3 regions of the Arthrobacter sp. NicSoilB8 genome follow, and region 2 is predicted to be linked to each of the others. Evidence: riboswitches for the same ligand, from Rfam matches in the RefSeq annotation. Region 2 holds a riboswitch; each other region holds the start of a gene.
The links. Region 2 has a riboswitch for cyclic di-AMP ahead of LDO15_RS03395 (hypothetical protein). Riboswitches for the same ligand answer to the same signal wherever they lie in the genome.
Positions count from the first base shown of each region.

Region 1: linked by a shared signal. The riboswitch ahead of LDO15_RS12880 (hypothetical protein) and the one ahead of LDO15_RS03395 (hypothetical protein) in region 2 are both predicted to bind cyclic di-AMP.
Region 3: linked by a shared signal. The riboswitch ahead of LDO15_RS04090 (M23 family metallopeptidase) and the one ahead of LDO15_RS03395 (hypothetical protein) in region 2 are both predicted to bind cyclic di-AMP.

Region 1 is NZ_AP024655.1:2,860,910-2,865,369, forward strand. Features, by position in the region: gene LDO15_RS12870 (response regulator transcription factor) at 1-305, shown strand, start outside; gene LDO15_RS12875 (HAMP domain-containing sensor histidine kinase) at 298-1,302, shown strand; gene LDO15_RS12880 (hypothetical protein) at 1,483-2,154, opposite strand; cyclic di-AMP (ydaO/yuaA leader) riboswitch at 2,159-2,363, opposite strand; gene LDO15_RS12885 (hypothetical protein) at 2,537-2,791, shown strand; gene LDO15_RS12890 (cation:proton antiporter) at 2,947-4,152, shown strand; gene LDO15_RS12895 (DNA alkylation repair protein) at 4,189-4,460, opposite strand, start outside.
Region 2 is NZ_AP024655.1:727,014-731,473, reverse strand. Features, by position in the region: gene LDO15_RS03405 (response regulator transcription factor) at 1-65, shown strand, start outside; gene LDO15_RS03400 (HAMP domain-containing sensor histidine kinase) at 69-1,697, shown strand; cyclic di-AMP (ydaO/yuaA leader) riboswitch at 1,826-2,013, shown strand; gene LDO15_RS03395 (hypothetical protein) at 2,013-2,831, shown strand; gene LDO15_RS03390 (bifunctional glycosyltransferase family 2/GtrA family protein) at 2,998-4,460, shown strand, end outside.
Region 3 is NZ_AP024655.1:896,408-900,867, reverse strand. Features, by position in the region: gene LDO15_RS04100 (HNH endonuclease) at 1-16, opposite strand, end outside; gene LDO15_RS04095 (NlpC/P60 family protein) at 241-999, opposite strand; cyclic di-AMP (ydaO/yuaA leader) riboswitch at 1,295-1,478, opposite strand; gene LDO15_RS04090 (M23 family metallopeptidase) at 1,601-2,422, opposite strand; cyclic di-AMP (ydaO/yuaA leader) riboswitch at 2,427-2,640, opposite strand; gene LDO15_RS04085 (metal-dependent transcriptional regulator) at 2,791-3,486, opposite strand; gene serC (phosphoserine transaminase) at 3,832-4,460, shown strand, end outside.

The DNA.
Region 1 (4,460 bases), 2.1 Mb from region 2:
TTGCTCCGGCCGCGGCACCGTTGACGATCGGAGACTGGGAACTCGACCCGGCGCAACGCACCGTCCGGTCTGTCTATGGGCATGCGGTGTCACTGACAGCGAAAGAAGCCCAGCTCCTGGCGGCCCTTGCCGCGGAACCTGACCGGGTTTTCACCCGGGACGAACTCCTCGCGGCGTACTTCCACGCTTCCGACCAGCCCGGCATGATCGATACCTACGTTCACCACCTTCGCCGGAAGGTCGCCAAGGCCGTCATCCGCACCGTTCACGGCGTCGGCTACCAGATCGGCGACGCCAGTGAGTAATGCAGGGACCGACGGCGAAAATCCGGACCGCTCCACGCTGCGCAAGGCCTCGCTCAAGGTCGCCCTGCGGATCAGCGCCGCGTGCGCGGTCATGGTTCTCGGGCTCCTCGCCGCCACGGCCCTTTATCTCATGAATCAGCTCGCACATCCGGAAGTGCCGGGCCCGGCGGCCGGGACGGCCTACGCCTACCTGGATTCCAAGGATGTGCTCGAAGCCATGGTCATCGCCGGCGTGGCGGGAATCGTGCTGGCGGGCTTCGTCGGGTGGCTCAGCGCGCGCAGCGCCATCCGGCCCCTCGGCGACGCCTTGGCCCGGCAGCGGCGCTTCGTCCAGGACGCCAGCCACGAACTGCGCACGCCTTTGACCATCCTGGACACCCGGATCCAGCTCGCCCAGCGCAACACCGAACCCGAATCCAGGCAGGGCCAGGACCTGGCCCGGATCCGTGAGGACGCCGCCACGCTGACCGGAATTGTCAACGAACTGCTCCTCGCGGCAACCACGGACGCCCCGGACCGCTCGGCGCCGCCCGCCGATCTGGCCGGCGCCGCCGCCGGCGTCGCCGGGAGCCTTCAGCCGGTGGCCGGCCAGCGGGACGTGCGCCTGGATTTCTCCGCCGAGGCCCGGCCGCTGGCCCGGATCGACGCGAACGCTCTGCGCCGTGCGGTACTGGCCCTGGCTGACAACGCCCTCGCCCACACCCCTCCGGGCGGCCGCGTCAGCATCACGACGTCGATCGAGCAGCACCGCGCGGTCATCACCGTGGCGGACACGGGGACCGGCATCACGGGTGTGGATCAGGCCCGGATTTTTGATCGCTTCGTGCGGGCCTCCGCTACCGGCGGATCACAGGGACAGCGGAGCTTTGGCATCGGGCTGGCCCTGGTCCGGGAGATCGCGGTCGCTGCAGGCGGTTCCGTCGAGGTGGCCTCGACCGGTCCTGGGGGAACCGTCATGAAGATGACGCTCCCGCTGGCGGGCGTCGGAAATCCGTGAGAAGTCCGGACCCGCGCCGGGCGGACCATGACAATCATGCCCAGATCAATAAGCCCAGGCCAACCTGACCCATAGTAATCGGACATAGGAAAGACCGGCGATCGCTTGCCCCCAAGGGAATTCGATCGCCGGTCTTTCCGGTCTGGCTAATCCCGGGGGGACTGTTTGGCCCCTGCGGGCTTAGGCCCGGACGAAGGTCACGCCGCCGGTGGCGGTGAGCCAGGACAGCGGGTGGACCATCGTCGCGTTGACGCCGTTCATGCCGCCGCTGACTACCTGGCCGTTGCCGGCGTAGATGCCGACGTGGCCGGACTGGACCACCATGTCGCCGGGCTGCGGGGTCGCCACAATGGTTCCGAGGCCAAGGAAGGCGCGGGGGCCGATGTCGCCGACGGGCTTGCCCGCTGCGCCCAGGGCCTTTTCCACCATGGCGGTGCAGTCCTGGGTGATGCCCAGCTGGCTGTAGGCGGCCGAGAGCATGATGGCGTTCCGGCCACCGGCGGGCGCCGCAGCCGGGGCGGCGGCCGGAGCAGCCTGCACCTGCACGGTTGCCTTCGGTGCCGCCGCAGGCGCTGCGGGAGCCACTGCGGGAGCCGCGGCAATAGCCTTGGGCTGTTCGATGACGGGAGCGGCGACCGTGGCCACCGCGGGGCGGTCAAAGCTGATCTTGACGCTTGAATCGGCGCTGACCGGCGCGCTGACGAGTCCCTTGACGTCCAGAGTGGACGCCGGAGCGGAGTCGCGCTTCGCAGGTGCCGCGGCAGCGTTGGCTGCCATTCCGCTGGTGAGGACCAGGCCGGATGCGGCGGCGAGGACGGTGGCATGGCGCGCAAAAGTACGGATTGAAGACATGGATGTAGCCTCTCCCAATGCCTGCGAGGTGAGCTGTCGGATTCGGATGGGAGTCACCCGGCCGCACTCAAGGGCCCGTCGTTGCGGGCGCTGTGCGGCTTCACCCCAAGACCTGCATCTATCAGCAGGCCAAAAGTGGTTTCCCCGTCTCTGCCGGTCGTTGATGCGAGTTACCCCCGGGCCGCGGCAGAGTTAGGCAATCGGCTGGGGAGCGCCCGTATCGGAGACAACAGGCACATGTCCACGGTAGCGCGAACCGCACCCGAATGTCACATTAAGGTAACGGAGGCCACGGTGCCGGCCGGCAAATGCCCGTAGGGCGCCACGGCTTTTCGCACATAGGATGATGCCACCAGCACCACCTTCGAAGCGGAGGCCCGAAATGAACAGCCACTGTGTCGCCATCTGCCAGTTGAGCAACCAGCCCCAGGAGGATTTCGACGTCAACACCGAACTGCTGATCCTGGACGGCGGGGACGTCCACGTGTCCACCTGGGATGCTGAACCGCGGGACGGCGGCTTCGACGAGCACGTCCTGAACGACCGGGTGGACGCGCTCGGGTTCATGGTGGTCAATGACTGGGCCTTCCTGGACGGGAAGGCGTATGCGGTAGTGGAGCGGCGGACTGCACCTTAGACGCAGGCACCTTAGACGCACGGCACAGTTGGCGCACGGCACCGCAGAGGGGACTAATCTCATTCCATGATGAAGGAGCCGACGGCCGGCATCACCGCCATCCCGGTCGCGCTTGCCTGCCCGACAGTCCAACGGCCGGCCTGCAGCGGCGAGCCGTGACGTTCCTGTCCTTGGCGCTGATCGCCGTCGTCGCACTGGCCGGCCCGCTGCTGGCACTGCCGGTGCGCTGGCGGTTGCCTGTGGTGCTGGGTGAACTGCTCGCCGGCATCGTGATCGGGCGGTCGGGATTGGCCCTCGTGGACCCCTCCGATCCGACGTTTAGCCTGCTGGCCAACATCGGGTTCGCGCTGATGATGTTTGTGGCCGGAACCCACGTTCCCGTGAGGGATCCTCAGATCCGCTCCGCCCTCGGCAAGGGGGCCCGCCGGGCGACGGCGGCGGCGGCGGCGGCGGTGGCAGTCGGCACCGGCATCGGCCTGCTCTTCGGGACTGGTCATGCCCCGCTCTACGTCGTGCTGCTGGCGTCCTCTTCGGCTGCCCTGGTCCTTCCAATCGTCGATTCGCTGCGCCTGGGCGGACCCGATGTCGTCGCCATGACAGCGCAGGTGGCAATCGCCGACATCGCCTGCATTGTGGCGCTGCCGCTCCTGGTGGATCCGCCCCACGCCGGCCGGGCGGCGCTCGGCGCACTCACCGTGACCGGCTGTGCGGTGGCGCTCTATGTCGCGCTGCGCTGGCTGGAGGACAAGGGCATCCGCGGGCGCGTGCACCGTCTCTCGGAAAACCGCAAGTTCGCCCTCGAGCTGAGGTTCCAACTGGCGGCGCTGTTTGCAATGGCCGGCGTGGCGACTTTCAGCAACGTGTCGGTGATGATGGCGGGTTTTTCCTTCGGCCTGGTGGTGGCCGCCGTCGGCGAACCGCGGCGGCTGGCCCGGCAGCTGTTCGCCCTTAGCGACGGCTTCCTGGGGCCGGTGTTTTTCGTCTGGCTGGGAGCCTCATTGACGCTGAGGGACCTGGCCGGGCATCCGGACATGATTGGTCTGGGCCTGGCCCTGGGTGCCGGGACGCTGCTGACGCACGCCGGCCTGGTGTTCCTCGGGCTCCCGCTGCCCCTCGGGGTGTTGTCCGCGGCCCAGCTCGGCGTGCCCGTGGCGGCGGCGAGCATCGGGACGCAGCTGCAGGTGCTGCTCCCCGGCGAGGCCGCCGCGCTGCTGGTGGGCGCACTGGTCACCATCGCCGCGAGCGCTGTTGCCGGTTCACGGGCGGCCAGGACGTTCGCGCTTCCCGCGAATTCCGGCGGAAAATCCGGCGGGGCCGGCACCATTGTCGGCCCAGGCGACCCGGGCGATCCCCAAGGCTGAGCGAGGGCGCGGGCAGCCGCTGCCGGGGCGGACCGGTCACCCTCGGGCGGACGTGAACTGCAGCTCGGGCCTCTTCTTCGCCATCTCCGCCAGGACCCGGGAAACCGCCTCCCGGACCACCGCGCCGTCGGTGAGGGCGTCGGCGTCGGCCTCGGAAGTGAACCTCCCGGAGGTCCCGTCGAGCACGGAAACGGCGTGGCGGACGAATCTGTCCCAGTCCCCTGCGCCCGCGCGCAGCGCCAGCAGCGGCGAGAGCAGCGCGGCCCGGCGCAGCCAGGCGTCAGGCTCACGCACCCACCGGTCCAGCA
Region 2 (4,460 bases):
CCAACCACGCGCCCATGATCCACACCGTGCGAGGCGCAGGCTACGTCCTCAAGCCGGCGGACTGATCCGTGCCCTCACTTTCCGGTGTGACCCGCGTCCCCGGGCGCGATTGGCGCAACCCCTCCACGTGGCACTTGCGCACCCGACTGGTCCTCGTGGCCATGGCGTTGCTCGTGGCCATCTGCGGCGCTGTGGGACTGTTCAGCTATGCCTCCATGGACTTGTTCCTGACCCGGCAGCTCGATGACCAGCTCAGCCAGGCCTCCCACCGCTCGAGCGAGTTCGGCCGGCCCGTGTCCGGCAACCCGGACGGGCGTCCGGACCCTCTTGAGGCCCGGGGGCAGGGCATCGGCACGCTCAACGCACGCATACAGGGCGGAGAGGTCAGCAACCCCGGCTTCCTGGCCGGGGACGCCACCCGCAAGAGCCTTTCCCCGGACGACAACGCCGTCCTCCTGGCGCTCACCCCGAACGGGCTGCCGGTGGACCGGACCCTCTCGGCCGGGGACTACCGGCTCACTGCCGTGCGTGCACCCTACGGCGACGTGATCGTTACCGGGCTCCCGCTGGCAGAAAAACAAAACACCCTGGCCTCGCTGGTCTGGACCATGGTGGTGGTCTCCGCGGGCGGGCTCGTGCTGATCGGCCTCGCCGGGACGGCTGTGATCCGGCGGACCATGAAGCCGCTGGAACAGCTCTCCGAGGTTGCCACCAAGGTTTCCCGCCTCCCGCTGGACGCGGGCGAGGTGGCGCTCGGGGTGCGCGTCCCGGCGTCGGTGGCCCATCCGGGAACCGAGGTGGGCAGCGTGGGTTACGCGCTGAACCAGATGCTGGACAACGTCTCCAACGCCCTCGAGGCACGGCAGGAAAGCGAAATGAAGGTGCGGCAGTTCGTTGCCGACGCCTCGCACGAGCTCCGCACTCCGCTCACGGCCATCCGCGGCTACACCGAGCTGATGCGGATGACCGAGCACTTCACGCCCGACGGCGAGAAATCCCTCGCCCGCGTGCAGAGCCAGTCCGAGCGCATGACCACCCTCGTGGAAGACCTGCTACTGCTGGCACGGCTGGACGAGGGGCAGCCGCTCAAGGTCACCGACGTCGACCTCACCCAGCTGGCCATCGAGACGGTGAGCGATGAAAAGGTCATGGCCCCGGACCGCATCTGGCAGCTGGAACTCCCGGACGAGCCCGTGGTGGTGCGGGGGGATGCGACCCAGCTGCACCAGGTCCTCGCCAACCTCCTGTCCAACGCACGCAAGCACACGGAACCCGGGACGAAGGTGGTCACGGGGGTCATGCGTTCGGCTGACGGCAGCGCGGTGGTCACAGTGACGGACAACGGCAGCGGCATCGACCCCGAATTCGTCGGACGCGTCTTCGCCCGCTTCGCCCGGGCCGACGCCTCGCGCACCAATCGGGCGGGCACCGCCGCCCAGCCTGCGGTCGCAGCGGCGGGAGCCCGCACTGCGTCCGGCACCCTTTCCGGCACGGTTTCCGGCGGTTTGTCCGCAGCCTCCAGAGCTGCGGGCATGGCGGCTCCCGCGCCGACCTCCGAGGGGACGAGCGGGTTGGGCCTGTCCATTGTCCAGTCGATCGTGGAGGCCCACGGAGGGACCGTCGAGGTCACGTCCAGGCCCGGCCGGACGGAGTTCGCCGTTCGGCTGCCCGCGGCACCCCCATCCGCGCCCGCGTAAGCCCACGAATGCGGCCCAAGGGTCTACACAAGCCGACACCCCGCCGCTGTGACTCCTGTTACCAAAATGTGACTTAAGCGTCGCCGTCCTGTAGCGTCGTAGGAGTGCGCTGCCATCGGCGCCGCACATCCGGATGGACGCCAAACTCTGCCGCTTCCCGGATTCCGCTAGACGAGGCAGAGGCGGGGGACCCAGAGTTCCCGGGCATTCTGCACATATGCGCCCTTGGGGTGAAGCCGACACGTGACTTTTCCGTGCGGCCGGATGACCTCATCCGAACCCGACAGCTAACTCCGCAGGCGTTGAGAGGCGATCATGACTGAACTCCAGGTACAAACGCGCCCTGACGGCGTTGCACACTCCACGAAGTCGCGTCACCGCGCCGAACCAGCCAAGCAGGCATCCGCCCTGTCGCGGCTGGCCACCGGGCTCGGCATCACCGGCCACCGCGCCGCCGTCGTCACCGTCGCCTGCGCAATGCTGGTGGGCGGCGCCGCCGCCAGCCAGGCAGCAGAACCGGGAACGCACGGGGCGAATGTTGCGAACACCTCGACGGCCACCAGTGCCGACCCGCTGGCCAAGCTCAACTTCGAACGCGTCCAGATCGCTGCTCCCACCGCTCCGGCGGGAAAAAACGTGGCCCCCACGCTCCCGGAAGTTAAGGCCGCCGAACCGCCGGCCGCCCCGGCTGCTGCTGCCCCCGCGCCCGCACCGGCACCCGCCGCGGCCCCCGCACCCGCTCCTGCAGCGGCACCCGCGGCAGCACCTGCGCCGGCTCCCGCTCCCGTGGCAGCACCGGCTCCGGCGGCGGCTCCGGTCGCAGTCGACGATCCCGCCGGCGCGCAGGCCTACGCCGCCGCCCAGCTGGGCAGCTACGGCTGGGCTCCGGGCCAGATGCAGTGCCTGCAGAAGCTCTGGACCAAGGAATCGGACTGGAAGACGACCGCCAAGAACCCCAGCAGCGGCGCCTACGGCGTGGTCCAGTCCCTGCCAGCCTCGAAGATGGCGAGCGCCGGCGCCGATTACCTGACGAACTACCGGACCCAGATCAACTGGGGCCTGAACTACGTCAAGACGCGCTACGGCTCACCCTGCGGCGCCCTGAACTTCCACTTGGCGCACAACTGGTACTAAGCCGGCACCAGCCGGCCCCGCCTGCCCAGCCCCTCCTTGGAGGCCCCGGATCCTCGTGATCCGGGGCCTCTTAGGCGTGTGCCATACCGGGAGCGGGCCGAACTTCCACAGCCCCCGCACAGCTTGACCCTAAAGCCCTCATATGGGCCGCCGGGAAAGTTGAGCCATGACATTCACAGACCAGGGCACAGGAACCCTTCCCCGCTCCGCGGCGCCGCCGGCCGGTCCGGCGGCGTCCGCCGCCACGTCAGAACGTGCACCGTCCGGGTCTGCACTGTCCGGGCCTGCACCGTCCGGGCCTGCCTCATCGGGGCATGTGCTGGCCGATACTCCCGTCCCTGGCCCGTTTGACGGGCCTCTGACCAGCCACGGCAGCCGGCGCTCACCCATAGACACGCGTACCAGCACACCGGTGCTGGATGTCGCCATCCCGGTCTTCAACGAGGAACGGGACCTCGAAGCTTGCCTGCGCCGGCTCCATACTTACCTTCTCGGCTCCTTCCCGCACCCGTTCCGGATCACCGTGGCGGACAACGCCAGCACCGACGGGACGCTCAAGACGGCCGAACGCGTAGCCCGCGAGCTGCGCGAGGTGAACGTGGTCCACATGGCCGAAAAAGGCCGCGGCCATGCCCTTCGCAAGGTATGGCTTGCCTCGCCGTCGCCGGTCCTGGCATACATGGACGTGGACCTCTCCACCGATCTGGCAGCGCTCGGTCCCCTCCTCGCCCCGCTCATTTCGGGGCACTCCGACCTGGCGATCGGGACCCGGCTGACCCGCAACTCGCGCGTCGTCCGCGGCCCCAAACGGGAATTCATCTCGCGCAGCTACAACTTCCTGCTGCAGTCACTCCTCGGCGCCCACTTTAGCGACGCGCAGTGCGGCTTCAAGGCAATCCGGGCGGACGTGGCACGGCAGCTGCTGCCCCACACGCTGGACAACGCTTGGTTCTTCGACACCGAACTGCTGGTCCTGGCCGAAAAGTGCGGCCTGCGCGTCCACGAAGTCCCGGTGGACTGGACCGACGACCCCGATTCCAGCGTGGACATCATCCAGACTGCCCTCGCGGACCTGCGCGGCATGGCACGGCTGAGCCGTGACCTGGTCTCCGGCCGGATTCCGGTTCCCGAACTGCGTGCCGCCCTGGCCCGCGGGCCGCTGCCGGCCTCATCACGGTCCCAGGAACAAAGCCCCGGCGGAAGCCTCTTCGGACAGCTCGTCCGCTTCGGCAGCATCGGGGTGGCCTCCACCCTCGCGTACCTGGTGATCTTCCTGCTCTGCCGCGGGATCATGGACCCGCAGCTGGCCAACTTCCTCGCGTTGCTCACCACCGCCGTGGCCAACACAGCGGCCAACCGGCGCTTCACATTCGGCATCCAAGGACGCAGCCAGGCGGCACGCCACCACTTCGAGGGACTGCTGGTCTTCGGGATCGGGCTCGCCCTGACCTCGGGCGCCCTCGCCCTGGTTCACGGCGCGTCAGGCGGGTCCCCGGACCGCTGGCTCGAACTCGTCACGGTCACCGCCGCCAACCTGGCGGCCACGGCCGTCAAATTCCTGCTCTTCCGGTTGGTGGTCTTCCGCAACAGACCCATCCCCGACCTTCCGGCGCAGGGCGCCCCCGATGC
Region 3 (4,460 bases), 170 kb from region 2:
GAACGAGTGTGCGCATCCGCATACCTCTTCACGGCCGCACCCGCCAGGGGCACGAGGGCCGGCTGCCCTGTGCATGGTCGGGCTATGGATCGACAAGACAAGAGTAAACACTCAACTGCCGGATCACCGAATATTTTTTCACGGACGCGGTGATTGACGCGGAAAGTTAATGAGGCGGTAACGCAAAAGACCCCCGCCTCACAAGAGGCGGGGGTCTTTTGAAGTGCGGAGGGCTTGTGCCTAGCCGCCGACGCGGATGAAGACCGGGCCGGAGCCGACGTTCACGCTGTACAGCGCGGTGGTGCCACCGTTCCAGCCGCCGTGGACGGCCATGCCGTTGCCGACGTAAACAGCGATGTGGGCCAGGCCCACGCCGCCGTTCTGGTAGTAGGCGAGGTCGCCCGGACGTGCTTCGGCGGCGCTCACGGTGCGGCCGAGGGACAGGTAACCTGCCGGCCAGCCGTGGTAGTGGATGCCGGCCGCGGCCAGGGCGTTGGTGGCGAGGGCGGTGCAGTCCTGCGCCACGCCGATCTGTGCGTAGGCGGCAGCGGCGATGGTCGCCCCGGCGCCGCTTCCGATGCCGGCGGGAGCCTGCGCAGCGACGCCGCCGCTGACGCCAAGCTGGGCGCCGCCGGCCTGGGAAGCCGTGGCGTCCTGGACCTGCACGACGGGCTTGGGAGCCTCGACGACGGGAGCCGGCGACGTGGTGACGGCGGGCTTCTCGTAGGAGATCGCAATGGTGGACGCGGCCGAGATCGTGGCCGGAGCGGACGCCTGGACCTCAAGGGCGGAAGCGGAGGTGGATTCGCGCTGAACGTTGGTCTCAGCAGCGTTGGCTGCGATTCCACTGGTCAGAACCAGACCGGAAGCTGCGGCGATGACCGCGGCCTGACGGCCCATGCCGCCGGCGTTGTCGCCGACTGCCTTGGCAATAACAGCCAGCGAGTTGGTCTTGGTGACCTCGGCGCGGTGCCGTGCAATGGTTGCACGAGTAGTCATTAAGTTCTCTCTTTCGTGATCCTTGGACCGCGCGTTTTTGGGCGCGGACTGAGGACGCTCCGGCATCTTGGGGGTACGCCGGATCGCCCCGAAATGGGTTACTTAGCGAAGGGTGTACTGCGAAGACGCGCCAAAAGCGGGAACTGCATGCTGTCCGGACTCAGTGGAAATCGAGCCAGCGGAACGTGATCCAATCCGGGCGCCGGCAAGGGCGGCACGAGACATGGATTTCAGCGGGCTCATAAGAGCCGCGCCAGTGCGCAGACGCGCAGCATTGTGGCGTGAAGACACGAAAGTAGCCTCTCCCAATGCCTACGAGGTGAGCTGTCGGATTCGGATGGGAGTCACCCGGCCGCGCTGCTTCCTGGGAAGCGTTGCGACTTAACCCCAAGGCCTTCTTTCGAAGGCCAAAATTGGTTCCCCCGCCCCTGCCAGACGATGTAATGCGAACGGACCTTGAGCGGTGGCAGAGCTAGGCAATCCACTCAAGAGCGCCAACTTCGGAAAAGTTGGCGTGCTTCAAACCCTACAGGAGTCCGGACCCAATGTCACATTCAGATCACGGCGTGTCGCGTGGATTTGAGAGCGGCCCATCATCTTTCTAGAGCCAGCCGAGCGGGTCAACGACATCGCCGTTGACCATGACTTCAAAGTGAAGGTGGCAGCCCGTGGAGGCGCCCGTGGTGCCGCTCATCGCAATGACATCGCCGCGGGAGACCTTCTGGCCGACCGTGACCGACGACGAGGACAGGTGGTTGTACGTGGTCTCCAGGCCGTTGCCGTGATCGATCACCACGCGGTTTCCGCCGCCGTAGGGGTGCCATCCGTTGAAGGTAACGGTGCCGCTGGCCGCTGCATGGACCTGAGTGCCGCACTGGGCGACGTAATCCTGGCCGCGGTGGAACTCGCCCGCGCCGCCGGTGATGGGGCTGACGCGGTAGCCGAACGGCGAGGCCGTGACCATCTGGTCCAGCGGCGCACCGAGCGTGCCGGCCGATGCCGCACGGGTGATGCTGCCCACGGACTGCGCACTCAGCAGCTGCTTGAGCTTCCCGTCCGGATCGCCCTTGGTGGTGACGGCGGTGCGGCTGAAATCGACCTTCGCGGCGGCGGCAGCCGTGACATCCGGCTGCACTGCGGCGGCCAGGGCGCCCGATCCGTCGGTGTTCGAGGCCATGACCGGGCTGGTGACGGGGACCGTTACCGTGAGGATCAGGCCGGTTGCGGCCAGGGCGATCCCGGCCTTCTGCCCGACGCCGCTGGCCGCTGCGAAGTCCGTTACCTGACGGAACGGACCGCGCCGGCGACGGCGTTCATCCCGGTGCACGTCGCGCGGGCGTTCGGCCGTATAGGCGAGTACGGGACGCGGCTCCGGAGCGGGACCGCTCGCGCGGCGACGGCCCCTGGCGGTCTGGGTGGTCAAGAACGGTTCCTCTCTGGATAGCCTGCGAAGTTAGCTGTCGGATTCGGGTCAGAGAGATCAAAGACCCGGTCCGCCGTTGCAAGCGCCCAGACACAGGGGCATCCTCAGGGATCCCTCGGTGGAAGTTGCTTGCCGCTGACGGACTTCACCCCAAGGCTGCCGAAGAAGCAGCCGAAAGTGGTTCCCCCGCCCCTGCCAGAAGGTGGTTCTGCGACTGATCCGCTGGCAGGGCTCGGCTTCGGATCAGGTAACGCTTTGGTATCGGTACTGGCCACTAACTATAGGCGATTAAGCCGCCCGGTAATAAATCCGTAATCGCTTTTGTGCACAACTCATGGGTCGTCCCATCTCCGGGACGTCGTGGCTGGTCAGGCGACTGTTACAAACACGTGCGCGGCAACCTCGGGCGGCAGCTCCAGCGCGCCTTCGATATCCGGGACCCGGACCGAGATGTACTCCCCGACCCGCTCCAGCGACACCAGCGCACCGGGCCGGATTCCGCCCTCGTCGAGCTGGGCCAGGAGCTCCGGTTCCACCTGGATCGGCTCCGCGAGCCGGTTGACCCTGATCCGCGAGCCCGGACCGTAGCCGGCCATGGCGTCCAGCAGGTTCACAACCCCGTCCATGTGGGCGCCGGAGGGCGCACCGCCCAGTTCCGCAAGCCCCGGAATCGGGTTCCCGTAGGGCGAAACCGTGGGGTGGTTGAGCATCTCGAAGATGCGTCGCTCGACGCGTTCACTCATGACGTGCTCCCAGCGGCAGGCTTCCTCGTGGACGTAGGCCCAGTCGAGCCCGATCACGTCAGCCAGCAGACGTTCGGCGAGACGGTGCTTGCGCATCACGCCGACGGCGCGTTTCCGCCCGGTTTCTGTCAGCTCAAGGTGCCGGTCGCCCGAAACAACCACCAGCCCGTCACGTTCCATCCGGCCGATGGTCTGGGAAACGGTGGGGCCGGAGTGGCGGAGCCGTTCGGCGATGCGGGCGCGGAGGGCGACGATGTTTTCTTCTTCAAGTTCCAGAATGGTCCGAAGATACATCTCCGTGGTATCGATCAGATCCGTCATTCAGCTCAGCTCCTCGAGCGCAGTCCTTGCGTCATTCCCACCGTACCGCGTGCGGGCTGCGTGCAGGATGCGCCCTGGCGAGATCCGCCGTACGTTCGCAGGACAGCCTAGCCTATTTTGAATTACTCCGGATAATCCTTCGTCCTGCCCGGGCGGCCTCACGCCGTCCGCCCTCCGGCCCTTCGCGCGGCGTCTCAATGACCGGACTGTGACAGCCCATTTTCCGTATCGCCGGGACCTGTGAGGCAAAATGGCAAGGCAGAATAAAGAGGGGTGTCCGTTGTAGCCATCCCCATCAGGCCATCTCCCAGCCACGCTACGAACCAGCCGAAAATTGGAGCAACTGTGAGCGACACCAGCATCACGATCCCCGCCAACCTCCTCCCCCAGGACGGACGGTTCGGCGCCGGGCCGTCCAAGGTCCGACCGGAGCAGATGGAGGCCCTCGCCGCGGCATCGGCGAAGCTGCTGGGGACCTCGCACCGCCAGGCGCCCGTGAAGAACCTGGTCGGCTCCGTCCGCAGCGGCCTCAGCGAGTTCTTCCGTGCCCCGGAAGGCTACGAAGTGATCCTCGGTGTCGGCGGCTCCACCGCGTTCTGGGACATTGCCAGCTTCGGGCTCGTGGAGAACAAGGCGCAGCACCTGTCCTTCGGTGAGTTCGGTTCGAAGTTTGCTTCGGCTACCAACAAGGCGCCGTTCCTCGCCGAGTCCTCCATCATCAAGGCCGAGCCCGGCACGCGTCCCACCGCCGTCGCGGAGTCCGGCGTCGACGTCTACGCGTGGCCGCAGAATGAGACGTCCACCGGCGTGGCCGCTCCCGTCCGGCGTGTGGCAGGCGCCGACGAAGGCTCGCTCGTGCTGGTGGATGCTACGTCGGCCGCGGGCGGGCTGGACGTGGACGTGGCGGAGTCCGACGTCTACTACTTTGCGCCGCAGAAGAACTTCGCATCCGACGGCGGCCTGTGGCTCGGCCT